2 regions of the Mangrovibacillus sp. Mu-81 genome follow, and region 1 is predicted to be linked to the other one. Evidence: riboswitches for the same ligand, from Rfam matches in the RefSeq annotation. Region 1 holds a riboswitch; the other holds the start of a gene.

Region 1 (7,998 bases):
TGGCTGCCAGTGTTACATCTTCCCGGCTTCTCTGGAACCCGTCCAGATAAGCGAGGTTTCCAAGTCCTCCTGCACCGATGACTCCTGCCATCGCTGTGTAACCTACAAGGGCAATAGCTGTGACCGTTATACCCGAGATGAGTGCCGGCATGGATTCAGGCAGCAATACCTTCAGGATGATCGTACTTGTTTTCGCACCCATCGCCTTTGCAGCTTCGATCACACCCTTATTCACTTCTCGCAGTGCGATTTCGACCATTCTGGCGTAGAACGGAGCCGCCCCGATGATCAGAGCCGGCAAAGCGGCATTCGCTCCACGGATCGTATCCAATAAGAATTTCGTGAAAGGAATCAGCAAGACGATCAGTATGATGAACGGAATCGACCTGAACACATTCACGACAGAGTTCGTAACCGTGTAAGTGAGTTTATTTTCCCAGAGGTTTTCTTTGGATGTCAGGAATAACAGGATCCCCAGAATGATGCCTAAGACAAATGTGATCAATACAGACATTCCGGTCATATAGAGTGTCTCTAACGTTGCTTCCCACATTTTTTCCCAATCGACATTTGGAAATAGAGTTTCGATCATCATGCCATCACCTCAACCTTCACCTGTTGACTCTCAGCAAATTGCAGAGCTTCCCCAAGCTGCGATTCAGCCCCGTCTAAATGAACAAACAGAGTGCCGTATGCTCCTTTTTGCGTCTGGGAAATCTGTCCCTGAAGGATATTTACTTCAAGGTCGAACTTCCTGATCAACGAAGTGATCAAAGGCTGCCCGGTCGAATCCCCGACAAAAGTGAACTTCAACACTTTTCCGGTGGGATAGTGCTTGATCAACTCCTGCATCGCTTCTTCAGACTCCTGAGCCTGTGATACTTCTTTTACAAAACGTTTTGTCACTTGCTGCCGGGGATTACGGAACACTTCGAGTACATCCCCAAGTTCTACAACTTTTCCGTTTTCCATCACCGCGACACGGTGACAGATTTTCTGGATGACATGCATCTCATGGGTAATCAGGACTATGGTCAAACCGAGACGCCTGTTGATATCCACCAATAAATCAAGAATGGAATCTGTCGTCTGCGGATCGAGGGCAGACGTTGCTTCGTCACACAGCAGTACGCTTGGGTTATTGGCAAGTGCCCTTGCGATTCCGACACGCTGCTTTTGTCCCCCGCTCAGCTGTGAGGGGTACGCCTCCCCTCTTCCTTCAAGCCCGACAAGCGCGAGTAATTCATTGGCACGCCGAGTTCGTTCCTTTTTTGGCACTCCTGCTATTTCCAATGGGAACTGAATATTTTCGAGAACGGTTCTGGACCATAATAGATTAAAGTGCTGAAAGATCATCCCGATGGACTGCCTTGCTTCACGAAGCTTCCTGCCTTTGATTCTTGAAACAGACTGCCCGTTCACATCGATTGTTCCTTCTGTTGGAACTTCGAGTCCATTTAGCATTCTGATCAGGGTACTTTTACCGGCACCGCTGTAACCGATCACCCCAAAGATTTCACCTTCCCCAACAGAAAGATCGACCCCGTCTACAGCTGAAATCGGACCTGCTTTTGATTGATATATTTTCTTTACTTCTGAGATTGTGATCATGATGTCAGCCACCTTTCTTTCTCCGAGTAAAAAGAGCGTTATAATGAGGGTTACAGCTTTCCTTTGTAAAAAACGTGCTCCAGGCGGCCCTTTTAATTCCAGCCAATAAAAAAACCTTTCCGCAGATAAGCAGAAAGGCATAATCATATTGATTATCCTTCCTCTTATCTTTCAAAGCATACGCTTTGAGTGAATTGGCACCATTTCAATTTTCATTGACGGTTGCCGGGCTTCATAGGGCACGTCCCTCCACCACTCTCAATAAGAGTAAGTCTAACTATATAAAGTTTATGAGTGTAAAGTCTCAGAATATTTGCTACAAAAGTGATTCTATCATCGCACAAACGGGGTGTCAATTATTTTTTTCAGAAGATTAAAGTATTCAATATATTTCAACTGGTTCTTTTATCATTGGCCTTGTCAGCCAAAGCACTGATTCGACGAATAACAGAGGGCGGTAGCCTCCCTTTACCGACAATTGATCACTTTCAACCAATCTTGATAATAGCTCATTACCGGCGAGAACGGTGGTGATCATCTCCTCATTGCCTGTAATGACAAATTGAGGCTCAAGGTTATTGATGTCTTCCGCTACAAAACATTCTTTATTGGAAAAAGAAAGGGTGTAGCGCTGACTCTCACATTCAAGTTGAAGAATAAATGGGTCTGAAGGAAATAACAGCTGCAGATGGTACTTGGAATGACATTGGTCAATTAGTTTATCTAATAGATTTCTCATAAATACCCTCCCGCGAATCTTCTTACTTAACTTAATTCTACGAATGGGTTTTTTATCCTTTTTTTCTCTCTCGACACAGTTTTGTTGGAGAAAAGCAACTTGTGTCGAATTAGTTGGTTTTTGAATATTCAGAATATAAATTCTGAGTATTTTCTCATCATTTCCCAAGAAATATGTCCAAGTTTGTTGAAAGGTTTTCCTTAATATTTATGTTTTCATCACATATAAAAAAGACCTTTAATCATCAAAGGTCTCTGTTTTTTTTAACATCTCATATAAATAGGGAACTGAGTGGAATGCATAGATTCTTTCCCTCTCTTTTGCATGTTTATAAAGAAGTAAACATGGCACACTTTCAATCGCCTGCTCTTCTGCAAACTGTGGTAAGTAATTCAAATTGACTTTATCAAAGTGAAACGATTGCGGAAGCTTTTTCACAACTTCCATCATTTTGCCTGCTACCTGGCATGTCCCACACATCGGGGTGTAAAGATAAACCGCCGTAAGTTCATGTGTGTGTATTGATTCATACAGCGAATTTGTACTACTTACCTCATTCAACGTTAACTCATCCTTTTTTCCAAGTATTCCGTGTGTATATCAATATTCGCTCCGATCAGTACAGATGCCAAGTGGTACTCGGGAGCCGATGCCACTTCTTTATACATCCGGTCGATATATAAGTGCTCTGCCTCCGGGAATTCCCGCTTGAATTGTTTTCGAAGCTTTTCTCCTGCATGATCGGCATCCACCAGTATATAAACATCTCTCTGCTCCAGCGAATCAATCAGTTCGTCCATTTTCGTCATGCTGATGGTTCCATTTGTACAAATAATCTCAATAGGCTCTTTAATGATTCCTTCCACTTTACGTTTATCCGTCGTGCCCTCTACAATGATTACTTTCTCATCACCGATATCAAACATTGTCATCACCTTATCTTTCAGAAATAAGATTAGGATAGTATATTCAATTTATTAGAGATGATGTCCACTACTTACATATATCTTCTCATTTTTATTTAAAAATAGAAAGAAATACGGCCGATACATGGTTAGTTTCGGTCTGCTCCATAGCCTGATGACTGCCGTTTCAAACACTGTGCCAAGTTCAGTATTCTGCAGATAGACAAAAAAGTGCCAGTCCTACCGGAGGAACCTGGCACCGTTTTTTTATGAATATCAACACCAGCCACCCTCATCGCAATCGGTATAGCGTGCTTCAGAACCTTCTGTTGCGGTGTAATGTTGAAAGATTTTATCTTCATTCGCTTCAAAGTTCGGTTCCATGGTGATGCCTTCCAGGGGAACTGCCATGCGGCCGATCGGCTGATTGTCGAGATACAATTCCAGGCTTCCGTTTTTTAATTTACCTGTCACACGTTCGGTAACATCGAGCTTCTTTGGTTCAAGAGTCATCGGGATCATCCTTTCTGTAATGTCTTCCACATTTAGAATGCCCCAAAAGAAAAACAAAACACCTTGAGAATACCCTCAAGGTGCCTTGAAATCATTAACCTTCGTTAATCATTTCTTCATATTGTTCTGCTGTCATAAGCTTGTCCACTTCTCCAGCATCAGATGGCTCAACGACGATCATCCAAGCTTTTTCATAAGGAGATTCGTTGACAAATTCAGGGCTGTCAGCAAGCTCTTCATTCACTTCAACGATTTTACCTGAAACCGGTGCATAAAGCTCAGAAACCGTTTTAACTGATTCAACGCTTCCAAATGGTTCATCTGCTTTCACTTCGTCGCCTACTTCCGGCAGTTCGACGAATACGATATCTCCAAGTTCAGATTGCGCAAACGCAGTAATTCCAATACGCAGTGTTTCCCCTTCGGTTTTAACCCATTCGTGTTCTTCAGAATAGCGAAGTTCTTTCGGTGTACTCATTTAAAAATCCCTCCAAATACTTGGTATACAACCTAATATTGACACACTTTTAAATAAAAAAGCAAGAAAACGCAGTGTTTCCTTCAAAACTTTTTAGGTGCTGTGACAATACCTTCCATTTCCGCATCAAATCAACGATTCCACGCTCACTTCCAGGACTCTTCAAACGTTTCTTCCTTGAATCCGACTGTCACCTTCAAGCCATCCGTAGTGAGCGGCCGCTTGATCAGCATACCGTCTGTGGAAAGGATCTCAAGCAGTTCCTCATCAGAGGCAGAATTCACTTTTTCCTTCAAGCCAAGCTCTCGGTATTTCTTGCCGCTTGTATTAAAGAACTTCTTCAATGGCAGCCCGCTTTTTTCATAAAGACTTTTCAGTTCCTCCTTTGAAGGAGGATTTTCAACAATATGTATTTCATTAAAATCCGCGTTATTGTCCTCCAGCCATTTTTTCGCTTTTCGGCACGTCCCGCATTTTGGATAAGAATAAAAAGTCAATGACATATTACCACCACCTTTCATATTGGCTTCTAAACACCGCTGTTGATTTCCGTGCAACAGCTTAACAACCAAATACAACTATACTTATTATACATAGTAAACAGATGATCTTCATCAACCTTACTCATTAAAAGTATACCCTCTACTTGACTACATTCGACAGCTTTCGTTATTCTCCTTCTTTTAGAAAAGGTTTATTCACAGTGATTTTCTATTTGGCCAATCAGTTTTTTAGAGGTGAATGGTTATTAAGTATCTCCTCTGTTCATTTAACTTCCGTTATATCCATTCTTGGGCTTTGTGGACAATATTTACGGGGGACGAATCGAAGGGCAGTCGATTCGTTGATCCCTAGTATGATAAAAGATAGATTATGCTGTAAAAGGTGAAGTAACTGTATAAATGAGATCAAAGTTTTAAAAACATGCATTCTGGTGTCTGAAAAGAAATATTACATAAAAAAAACTACACGATAGTCCACTGACATCCTGCTTTTTCACTGAAATATTAATATACTAATATTTATTGTGCCAGTTTCGTGAATATGTGCCAGTATTTAATTATTGTGCCAAAATTTAAATAAATGTGCCACTTTCCCAATAATTGTTCTGCTTGTCGAATTTTCTCTTTCCCAGCACTTGACTTCACTCCACTCCTGTTGCCATCGCTTCCCTCCATCAACAAAACCCCAATCAAAAAAACAGACCCCCAGCTAAAGAAGGCCTGTTTCCCGAAACATTCACTTATCAAACAACATACTTCTCAGCTTCAACAAGTTTCTCGGACGCTTCACGTTTCACAGCGATTACGTTGATCGGCGTGTGGCGTGTGAATTTGCGGAGTGCTGAAAGCATCATGCGCAGTGAGTCGCCTTGTTCTGTTGCAACAAGGGTTTCTTTCGCATGAGCTTCGATTTCATTGAACGCTTCCTGACAGAAGATCTGTGTGTAAAGAAGCTTTTGCTTCGCTTTTTCAGCGCCTTTTTCAAGCGTCTTTTCCGTGCGAAGGACCGCTGATTCCATTGCATAGGCATTGGATACGATATCCGCAATGTTCACCAGGATTTCCTGCTCTTTTTCAAGAGCTTTGCCGAACTTCTGGGCAGCTAATCCAGCAAGCATCAAGCCTATTTTCTTTGCATTTTTCACAAGATATTTTTCTTGTGCCAGCGGTTCGTCGCCAACCTCTTCAGGCATCAGCATCATTAATTCTTCCTGAAGCGCCTGCGCTTTTTGCAGCAGCGGCAGTTCACCTTTCATCGCTTTACGCAGGTACGTCCCCGGCACCAGGAGGCGGTTGATTTCATTAGTTCCTTCGAAAATTCGGTTGATACGGGAGTCGCGGTACATTCTTTCGATTTCATATTCCTGCATGAATCCGTAGCCGCCGTGCAGCTGTACTCCCTCATCCACGACGTAGTCCAGCACTTCTGTTGCAAAGAATTTATTCAGTGAACATTCGATTGCATATTCAGCAATTGACTTCGCCACTTCAGTCCCGTTCTTAACTTCTTCATCAGTCAGCTTACTCATACGGTCTTCGAATAATCCTACAGTACGATATACGGAGCTTTCAGCTGCATATAATTTCGCTGCCATCGTCGACAATTTTTCTTTCGTCAGGTTGAAAGAAGAGATCGGTGTCTTGAACTGCTGGCGTTGATTCGTATATTTAACAGTTACTTCAAGTGCACGCTTACTTGCGCCGACAGCTCCCACTCCCAGCTTGTAACGCCCGATATTCAGAATATTGAAGGCAATGATATGGCCTTTTCCAGCCTGGCCGAGAAGGTTCTCGACAGGAATTTCTGCATCTTCCAAGATCAAAGTTCTCGTTGAAGAACTTTTGATCCCCATTTTCTTTTCTTCAGGCCCTGTCGATACGCCCGGATAGTCTTTTTCAACGATGAATGCAGAGAAGTGCTCGCCGTCTATTTTTGCATATACAACGAAGACATCAGAGAATGCTGAGTTTGTGATCCATTGTTTTTCACCATTTAATATATAGTGAGTGCCCGCTTCGTTCAGTTTCGCTGTCGTTTTCGCACCCAGGGCATCCGAACCTGAGCCAGGCTCTGTCAAAGCATAGGCAGCAAGCTTTTCACCGGTTGCGAGCGCAGGCAGGTACTTCTGTTTTTGATCTTCGTTTCCGAAAAGAACGATTGGAAGCGAACCGATTCCGACGTGAGCTCCGTGAGAGATGGAGAATCCGCCTGCACGGGACATTTTTTCTGCAATCAATGCCGAGCTGACTTTATCAAGGCCGATTCCGCCGTATTCTTCCGGTACATCCGCTCCAAGAAGTCCAATCTCCCCTGCTTCTTTCAATAATCGGACTGAATGATCGAACTCGTGGTTTTCAAGATTATCAATCACAGGTACCACTTCATTCAACACGTAGTCTTCAGTCGTTTTTGCGATCATTTTTTGCTCATCAGAGTAGTCTTCCGGTGTGAAGACTTGCTCACAGCTCACATCTTCAATTAAAAAACTTCCACCCTTAATCAACTTGTCTGTTTGATTTGCCATTATTGACATCCCCTTAACGTTTTTTATGGAAAGAGAGAGGACCCTGTTCGAAGGTCCTTCCCGCTCTGTTTACACCCTTAACCAATCAGTTCAAAGACACCTGCCGCTCCCATTCCGCCGCCGATGCACATGGTGACGATACCGAATTGCTGGTTGCGCCGCTTCATTTCGTGGAGTAGTGACAGAGTCAATTTCGCCCCTGTACAGCCAAGCGGATGACCGAGTGCGATGGCACCGCCGTTCACATTCACCCTGTCTTCGTCGATCCCGAGCTGACGGATGACTTGGATGGATTGCGAAGCGAACGCCTCGTTCAGTTCGAATAATCCGATATCAGACAATTCAAGTCCTGCCATTTTCAATGCACGCGGGATGGCTTCAACAGGACCGATTCCCATAATTTCAGGGGGAACCCCCGCAACGGCAAAACTTCTGAATTTTGCCATCGGCTGTAGTCCGAGACCATCAGCTTTTTCACGATCCATCACCATCACGGCTGCTGCTCCGTCACTTGTCTGTGAAGAGTTCCCTGCTGTTACCGACCCTTTCACATTAAAAGCAGGTCGCAATTTAGCAAGGACGTCGGCACTTGTTGAAGCACGCACGCCTTCGTCTTTAGAGAACTTGAACGTTTTTTCAACCAGCTTGTTATCTTCATTTACTGACCGCTGAACAACATCCACCGGGACTATTTCATCATCGAATTTCCCTTCTGAAATCGCTT
Region 2 (7,998 bases), on a different contig from region 1:
TTGGGTGTATTTAATTTAAAGTGACACATCGATGATTGTATGATTAAGTGGTGGTTCTATGAGGTCAATGAAGTTTGAGGAGAAACTTAATGATTATGAAGCTGTCTTCTTTAATAAACTTTTTATTACCTGGCTAAACTCATATGGAATTTCTTGAATATTCCTTTGATTCATTCGCTTATCACATTCCTGGTATTGATTTAATAACCGATCTAGATGCTGACTGCATTCAATGGTTTCATTTGCACTCAATCCCAGGCTTTCCCCCAAAGAAATCATTTCAGCACGTTTTTGATTGATTTTTACGATTAACCACTTTTTCTTAAGATATTGACCCATTTTCTAACTAGCTCCTTTTTATTTTGTCTCGTTCAGTCTGTAAATACAACTGAGACCAATAAATAAACCGCGCATATTGACGCAGATACTTGTCCCTGATGATACTGAAACACCTGTCTCTCTTGATTTGAATCTATTACTATGAATGTTACTTAGATAGTATCGCAACTATTACTAGAAAAGTAAATAGATTCGCAAAACAAGACAAAATAACTAGTATTGCCTGCTTTTTTGACAAAAATCGTCAAACGTCCCCGTTCAGATCATAAGCTGATATTCCCCTTCCGAAAATGATATATTCATGGGGGACATTTGGGTAGAATCCGTCTCTTAGTTCCTTCCATCCCATTTTTTTATAAAAGTGAACCGCAGCTTCATTGTCCTTTCTCGTGGTCAGCAATGCTTTTGTTTCCGTTCTGTTTTCAAGCAATGTCTTCACTAATTCCTTAGCGATACCACATCGCCTGTATTTAGGGTGGACGCCTAATTCCGCCAGTTCCATACAGTCTTCCATCCAGCTGGGATCCCCATGTAAATGCTTTGACAATAATTCATGATAGTATTGGCCTTTTTTGGAAGAATAACCGTAAATAAATCCTGCCAGCCTTTGTTCAATAACGGCGAAATATCCTTCAAAATCCGGATATTGAAAATGGCGATTAAATTGTTTTTGCATCTGCAACGGGTCTGCACCATATAGGATTTGATACAAATTGAGCATTTTAATAAAATACTCGCTTCTGATTGTGATGGGAATCAGTTCCATCGCTTCACACCTTTCGAGGGGAATGGTTGGACCGACCTAAAGGGTATTACCTTATTTTATGCATTCAATCTGAGTATGAACACCATTCTATGTTCTCTGCCGAATATGAAAGCCCTGAAACCACATGTCGCACCGGGGCAACGACATTATACAACAATAAAGGAGAAAAAGACCTGTGGCTTTTTCTCCTCTTCTTATCAATAGATCGGCACCCACCCATCTTTTGTAACAAAGATACGGATTGCCACCACTTGTTTATCATTACTCAATGTAAAATAGTGGCGAATGTTTTCCGGTACTGAAATTAAATCACCCGGGTTGAGGTGGACTTCAAAAAAGTTTCCGTCTCTCCCTTGAATGATGAATACACCATGACCACTTACGATGAATCTGACTTCATCATCGGTATGATGGTGCTCCTGCTGGAAATTTCTCAACAGGTCCTCCAGGTTCGGAGTACTTGAGGATAATGAAATGACATCCCAGGATTTATACCCTCTTCTCTCTGAAATATCTTTTATTTCTTCTCTGAACGATTCGATGATCGTGTTTTTCTCATCTTCTGTTAAATCATATTGCTCCACAAGTCCGGGATCCAATTTTGTTATATTCCAATTTTCATAGATTACACCTTGCTCATGTAAAAAAGAAATTACCTCATTTTGATTTTCCACAATTCCCTCCGAACCCTGGATCTTAATAGTTGCCATTATTTAAATCCTCCTCTTCACGTATATAAATTCAGATTCTGTAAAGATACTATCTTCAGTTGATATTGAAATAAAAACTCGCAGGCTTCAAGAAGCTTTTTGGCTTCAAATGAGTTCCTGCCCCATACAGTAATTCCATGATTTCGTATCAAAACTGCACCTTTATCGTCCCGGACGTGCTGTGAAAACTCCTCAGCCAGATCGGGGATGTGTGCATGATTGAAGATGATCGGAATCGTTAATTCGTCATCTTCTCCCCATTTATCAAAGGCTTTGATCAATTCCTGATTTCTGAATGTAATCTCCCCGGCGTCCCCATACAACTCACTCACTACATTATTTGGCACAGTATGTACATGAAGACTGCACCCAGCCCCGCTGTTCAGAAAGATTCTGCTGTGCAGCATGGTTTCGGCCGAGGGACGTACTTTCGTTTTTTCCACCGGTTCACCCATTCCATCCACCAGCAGAAAGTCTTCATCCGATTTCTTTCGCTTATCTTTACCGCTTGCCGTTACCAGAAACGTGATCGGGGAAGAACTGACTCTGATAGCAAGATTTCCACTCGTCCCCATGAACCAGTCACGTGCGGCAAGTTCTTCTTTTACCCCGGCAAGATCTTCCCATATTGATTGCTCGCATTTCATGCAGCTGCCTCCTTCTCCGGAACTAATCTACAATCGTTGAATGCGTTAATAATGTTTAAATGGATCGGTATAGCACAAAAGTATACATCAGGTTTATCCACGGGCACTAATCTCCCCTCCCCAAAGCCTCAACGCTTTATCCAGGTCGGTATGTCTTGTTGCAGCATCTGTGAGGGGAATTCCTTTCAGTACCGCATCGATAGCCTGCAGAAAGGCTGATCCTCCGGCTGAAGCACCATCGGGATGCCCGTGCACACCTCCTCCGGCATTGATGACACAATCTCTCCCGAAGTCTTCAATCAATTGAGGAACCAGTGCGGGATGGATGCCTGCTGAAGGAACAGGAAAAGTCCTTTTAAACAGATCAGAGTTCGTCAGCTCTTTGCTGATGGACAGTACTTGTCTTTTTTCTAATGCCACACTGCCGTAAGGCGAAGGGAATAAGGAGAAATCAGCACCGGTCATTCTTAATAGCTTTCCAAGCCATAAAGAATAATCAACACCGTATTGAGGTGAGGCCGCTGCAGCTCCTGCAAAAGAAGGATGAGCCATGATCGGCAGTCCGATTTCATTATCTTCACGCAGTTCCTGAAGAACATCCAGACCGTAAGAAAACACATTGAATAACAATGCATCTGCTCCAAGCTCTCTTGCCTTTCTCGCTTTTTCCCTTAAGCCTGACGTTCTTCCACTCAGATTAACGGCATAAAGGGTCCTCTTTCCAGTTACTTCATTTACCTCCTTCAGAACGTTTTTACCCTGCCTGACTCTTTCTTCAAAAGGTGTCAGTTCATTGTCAAAAAGAATTTCATCATCTTTTACCAGGTCTATCCCCCCTAGTGCCTGGGCCCTCAACTGGTTCTTAAGATAATCCTTGTCCCTCCCGATTACTCCTTTGAAAATGCTCATTACAAGTGGTCTGTTAGAAACTTTCACAAGTTCTCTAATTCCTTCAATACCAAATCGAGGTCCCGGATAACCTTTTTTCAAATCATTGGAAAAATGAATATTTCTTAACTTAACCTGGCCGTCAAGCGATAGTTTGCCGAACACGGTTGTCAAGATCGCAGGTATATCATTCGAATAATTCCCTGATGGGTACGCTATTTGAATTTCTGCCGCAGGAATCTCACCCTCTTTTTCTTTCACTGCCACAACTGTTCCCTTGTATTTTCTTAATTGGTCCTTTTCAAGTAATGGAAGATCGGTCCATGAACCGACTGTCAGTCCGAGAGCAATCCCTTCCGCTTTTTCTTGAAATGATCGACTCTTCCCTGTTATTTCGTATGTAGCAATTACTTCTCCCACTTGAGATACCTCCTGGCTGGTATAAAGTTAGAAAATCAATAAAAATACAAAAAACCCCTTCGATAAGAAGAGGTTGGCTATCACTCTATCTTATCTGTCAGCATTTACCATGCTGCAAGAATTAGCACCGTGCTTAAATTAAGTCGGTTGCCGGGCTTCATAGGGCTGGTCCCTCCGCCTGCTCTTGATAAGAATTTCTTAAATATGAATGTAATTTCAGTTGGATTATGTCATCATTTTTCAGTTCTGTCAATCTATTTATCGAATAATTTCAAATTTTCAATTCGTTTCACGACTTCTTCTAGTCTCTCTAAACTGGTCAATAACCCCACACGTACATAGCCCTCCCCATGCTCACCAAATCCTACGCCAGGTGCTACTGCAACTTTGATCTCATTAAGCAATAAGTCTGCAAATTCAACTGATGAAAAACCAGCTGGAACTTTTAGCCATGCAAAGAATGAGCCAGCAGGTGCAGAAACATCCCAGCCAATCCTTTGCAGACCGTCTATCAATGTTTTTCTTCTTTTTTCATATGTCGCAACCAATTCATCCACGCACTTTTGCGGACCGAGTAATGCAGTCTCCGCAGCTTCCTGAATGGCACCGAATAAACTTACATACAAATGATCCTGGAGAATATTAAGGGCTTCGATCACACTTTTGTTTCCAACAGCAAACCCCACTCTCCACCCTGCCATATTATAGGTTTTGGACAATGTGTATATTTCAATGCCTACATCCTTTGCTCCATCCGTTTCAAGGAAACTGACTGGCTTTTGACCTTCGAACCCAATCGCTCCATATGCAAAATCATGTACGACACAGATATCATGTTTGCTTGCAAGCGATACCGTATCCCTGAAGAATGCAGGTGTAGCAACAGCCCCCGTAGGATTATTCGGGTAGTTCAAGAACATGAGTTTTGCCTTCTGTAAATCTTCTTCTGGAATCGTTCCATAATCCGGCAGGAAATGGTTCTCTTCCTTCAGCGGCATCTTCGCCATCCTCGCCCCCGAAAGCGACACTCCTGATAAGTAATCCGGATATCCCGGATCCGGTACCAATACGGTATCCCCTGAATTCAAAAGCACTTGTGGGATTTCCACAAGACCTGCCTTCCCCCCGAATAATACAGCCACTTCATCTGCCGGGTTAATATCCACGCCATACTCCCGTTTATAAAATTCAGCTGCGGCTTCCTTAAAGGTTGCAAGGCCCCTGAATGGAGAATATTTATGGTTTCCTGGTGATTTCACTGCTTCCCTCATCGCCTCTACAATATGCGGCGGGGTAGGCTGATCCGGATTTCCCTGCCCCAAATTTATGACGTCATGCCCTTCATTTACCACTTTTTGAACTTTTTCCGTCAACGATGCAAAAAACTGCTTCGGCAGTGTTTGGACTCTTTCTGCTTGTTTAAAGGTTTTCATCATATCACCCACTACATTTTTTGAAAATTTTTTACTTTCAAATTCTAGTCACAAATGATATAACGTAAAGTAATGATTGTAAAGCGAAAATTCATATTTCTGTCAGAAGAGGTGTTCATTTGATTAAAAAAATTGGTATTGCACAAATAGATATTGCATTCGGAGATCCTGACGAGAACAAAAAACGGGTTCGTCATTGGGTGAATAAAGCAAGCGAAGCCGGTTGTGATATTGTCGTTTTCCCAGAGCTATGGACTACAGGCTATGATTTGACCAGAATCGAAGAAATTGCAGATGAAGATGCACGGGACAGTACCGCTTTCCTGACAGACCTTGCTTCCCGCCATTCCATTCATATCGTTGGGGGTTCCATTGCAAGTAAAACGAGTGAAGGGATAGGGAATAATCTACTTGTGGCTGACAAAAATGGCAGTATCGTCAAAGAATATACAAAACTGCATTTATTTAAACTCATGGATGAACATCATTACTTGATTCCGGGTAAGGAAGATGGTTTGTTCAAGCTCATGGATACTCAGATGGCTGGCATGATCTGTTATGACATCCGCTTTCCTGAATGGTTCAGAAAGCATGTCATCGACGGCGCAAAAGTGGTTTTTGTAGTGGCACAATGGCCCGCAGTAAGAATTTCCCACTGGAGAACACTTTTATTGGCCAGGGCCATTGAAAATCAGTGTTTTGTCATCGCCTGCAACCGTGCAGGCAATGATCCGAAAAATGAATTTGGCGGCCATTCGATGATCATAAGCCCATGGGGGGACGTCATTGCTGAGGGAGATCTTGATGAAGATTTGATCACTGCAGAGATTGATTTAGATGAGGTGGAAGAAGTAAGAAAGAAAATACCCATCTTTCAAGATCGCAGACCTGAATTTTATTAATTTAAATTTTCCAAAAAAAGTTGTTGACTCATTAATTGCATCGGTGGTACTATTCAAAGCAAATAGTTTACATTTGACCACTAATTTAATCTAACTCTTATCAAGAGCTGGCTGAGGGATATGGCCCTGTGAAGCCCAGCAACCGACCGTAATACCGTTGTGAAACGGGGCGCATTCATGCGCCGGATGATTCCTTAAGGCACGGTGCTAATTCCAACAGAAAGAACCCTTTCTGAGAGATAAGAGGCGAATAAGATTTGATCTTTTAAGCCTCTTTCATACCACGAAAGAGGCTTTTCATGTTTTTCGATTGAAAAGCCTCCAAAACAAGAAACGATTTAGGAGGAAAGAACAATGTCCATCAGTCCTGTAGATAAGTATCTATCGTTGAACGAACAAAGTGCAAAGGATTTGGCAATCAGATTAAATTTTTTTGATAAGAATACGGAATTGACATGTTGTGAAATTGGGGATGGAAACTTAAATCTCGTTTTTCAAGTTACAGAAACAGGCAAGAAAGGAATCATAATCAAGCAGGCTCTGCCTTATGCAAAAGTAGTAGGGGAAAGCTGGCCGCTTACGATCGACCGGGCCAGAATTGAAGCCAGCGCACTGAAATTACAATACATCCATGCACGGAATCTTGTTCCTCAGGTGTATTACAGTGATGACAGTCTGGCTGTCACGGTGATGGAGGATCTCAGTTCGTCGACGATCGTACGTTCAGGGCTGATAAAAAGAGATTCGTATCCACTTTTATCAGAGCATATCGGAACTTTCCTGGCCAACACCCTGTATTTCACTTCTGACTATGCACTTCATCCGTTTAAGAAAAAAGAATATGTGAAGACCTTTTCCAACCCTGAACTTTGCAAGATTACAGAGGATCTTGTATTTACTGATCCTTTTTTCAATAGTGATACAAATGATTACGAAGTGGAATTACTGCCATATATCCAGGAACTCTGGGATGATTTCATTCTGAAGCTGGAAGTGGCCAAGTTGAAGAAATGTTTTATTACAGAGAGCGAAGCCCTATTACATGGTGATCTCCACACCGGAAGCATCTTTGCTGATAAGACTCAAACAAAAGTTATCGATCCTGAATTTGCTTTCTATGGTCCTATCGGTTTCGATATTGGTCAATTCATAGCGAATCTGACATTTCAGGTCATTGCCCGGGAAGATGTTGAAGGGAAAGATGAGATCATCTATCATATCATCAATACGTGGAATACTTTCGCTGAAACCTTTTCGAAACACTGGCAGGAAAGCGGAGACGCATACACCAAGGTAAATGGATACTTGGAATTTGTGTTGAAGAAAGCATTTCAGGACAGTGTTGGTTTCAGCGGTTGTGAACTCATCAGAAGAACGATAGGCCTGGCACATGTTGCTGATCTTGATGGCATTTCAGATAAAGATAATAGACTGCTGGCAAAACGACGCAGCCTTTCATTAGGGAGAGAATTGATTCTGCACAGACAACATGTCTCATCTATTGAAGATCTAACCGATTTGGTACGCAGACATACATCTTAAGGAGATTATCATGACTCAAACATCAGCTATACCTGTATCTTTATATTTCGAAGATGATCATTTAGTTATATTAAATCAGCAAAAGCTGCCTGAAATAATCGAATACCTGAGGCTGTCTTCAATTGACGATTTTCATGACGCAATTGTCACATTGAAAGTCCGCGGAGCACCTGCAATCGGAATAACTGCTGCTTACGGCCTTGCCCTGTGTTCAAATCAATATGATACGGGATGCCTTGCAGAGTTCCGGGAGAAGTTCCAAGAAGATAAGCAATATTTGTATAGCTCAAGGCCTACTGCAGTGAACTTGGGCTGGGCATTGACTTCCCTTGAACAGGTCATTGTAAATGT

The links. A riboswitch is a leader RNA that binds a small molecule or an ion and turns the genes downstream of it on or off. The one in region 1 is predicted to bind S-adenosylmethionine.
Region 2: another riboswitch for S-adenosylmethionine. It lies ahead of mtnK (S-methyl-5-thioribose kinase); the one in region 1 lies ahead of V6B33_RS03825 (methionine ABC transporter ATP-binding protein).

What each region holds. Positions count from the first base shown of each region.
Region 1 covers NZ_JBAJHU010000002.1:11,645-19,642, forward strand. Annotated here, with positions in the region: gene V6B33_RS03820 (methionine ABC transporter permease) at 1-592, opposite strand, end outside; gene V6B33_RS03825 (methionine ABC transporter ATP-binding protein) at 592-1,611, opposite strand; SAM riboswitch class I at 1,773-1,879, opposite strand; gene V6B33_RS03830 (hypothetical protein) at 1,994-2,350, opposite strand; gene V6B33_RS03835 (thioredoxin family protein) at 2,588-2,911, opposite strand; gene V6B33_RS03840 (toprim domain-containing protein) at 2,914-3,276, opposite strand; gene V6B33_RS03845 (YusG family protein) at 3,532-3,798, opposite strand; gene gcvH (glycine cleavage system protein GcvH) at 3,863-4,246, opposite strand; gene V6B33_RS03855 (arsenate reductase family protein) at 4,393-4,749, opposite strand; gene V6B33_RS03860 (acyl-CoA dehydrogenase family protein) at 5,493-7,274, opposite strand; gene V6B33_RS03865 (acetyl-CoA C-acetyltransferase) at 7,352-7,998, opposite strand, start outside.
Region 2 covers NZ_JBAJHU010000003.1:212,368-220,365, reverse strand. Annotated here, with positions in the region: gene V6B33_RS08235 (aspartyl-phosphate phosphatase Spo0E family protein) at 94-339, opposite strand; gene V6B33_RS08230 (GNAT family N-acetyltransferase) at 584-1,105, opposite strand; gene V6B33_RS08225 (1,2-dihydroxy-3-keto-5-methylthiopentene dioxygenase) at 1,303-1,815, opposite strand; gene V6B33_RS08220 (methylthioribulose 1-phosphate dehydratase) at 1,833-2,462, opposite strand; gene V6B33_RS08215 (2,3-diketo-5-methylthiopentyl-1-phosphate enolase) at 2,556-3,770, opposite strand; SAM riboswitch class I at 3,858-3,964, opposite strand; gene V6B33_RS08210 (pyridoxal phosphate-dependent aminotransferase) at 4,025-5,203, opposite strand; gene V6B33_RS08205 (carbon-nitrogen family hydrolase) at 5,323-6,105, shown strand; SAM riboswitch class I at 6,200-6,351, shown strand; gene mtnK (S-methyl-5-thioribose kinase) at 6,460-7,647, shown strand; gene mtnA (S-methyl-5-thioribose-1-phosphate isomerase) at 7,658-7,998, shown strand, end outside.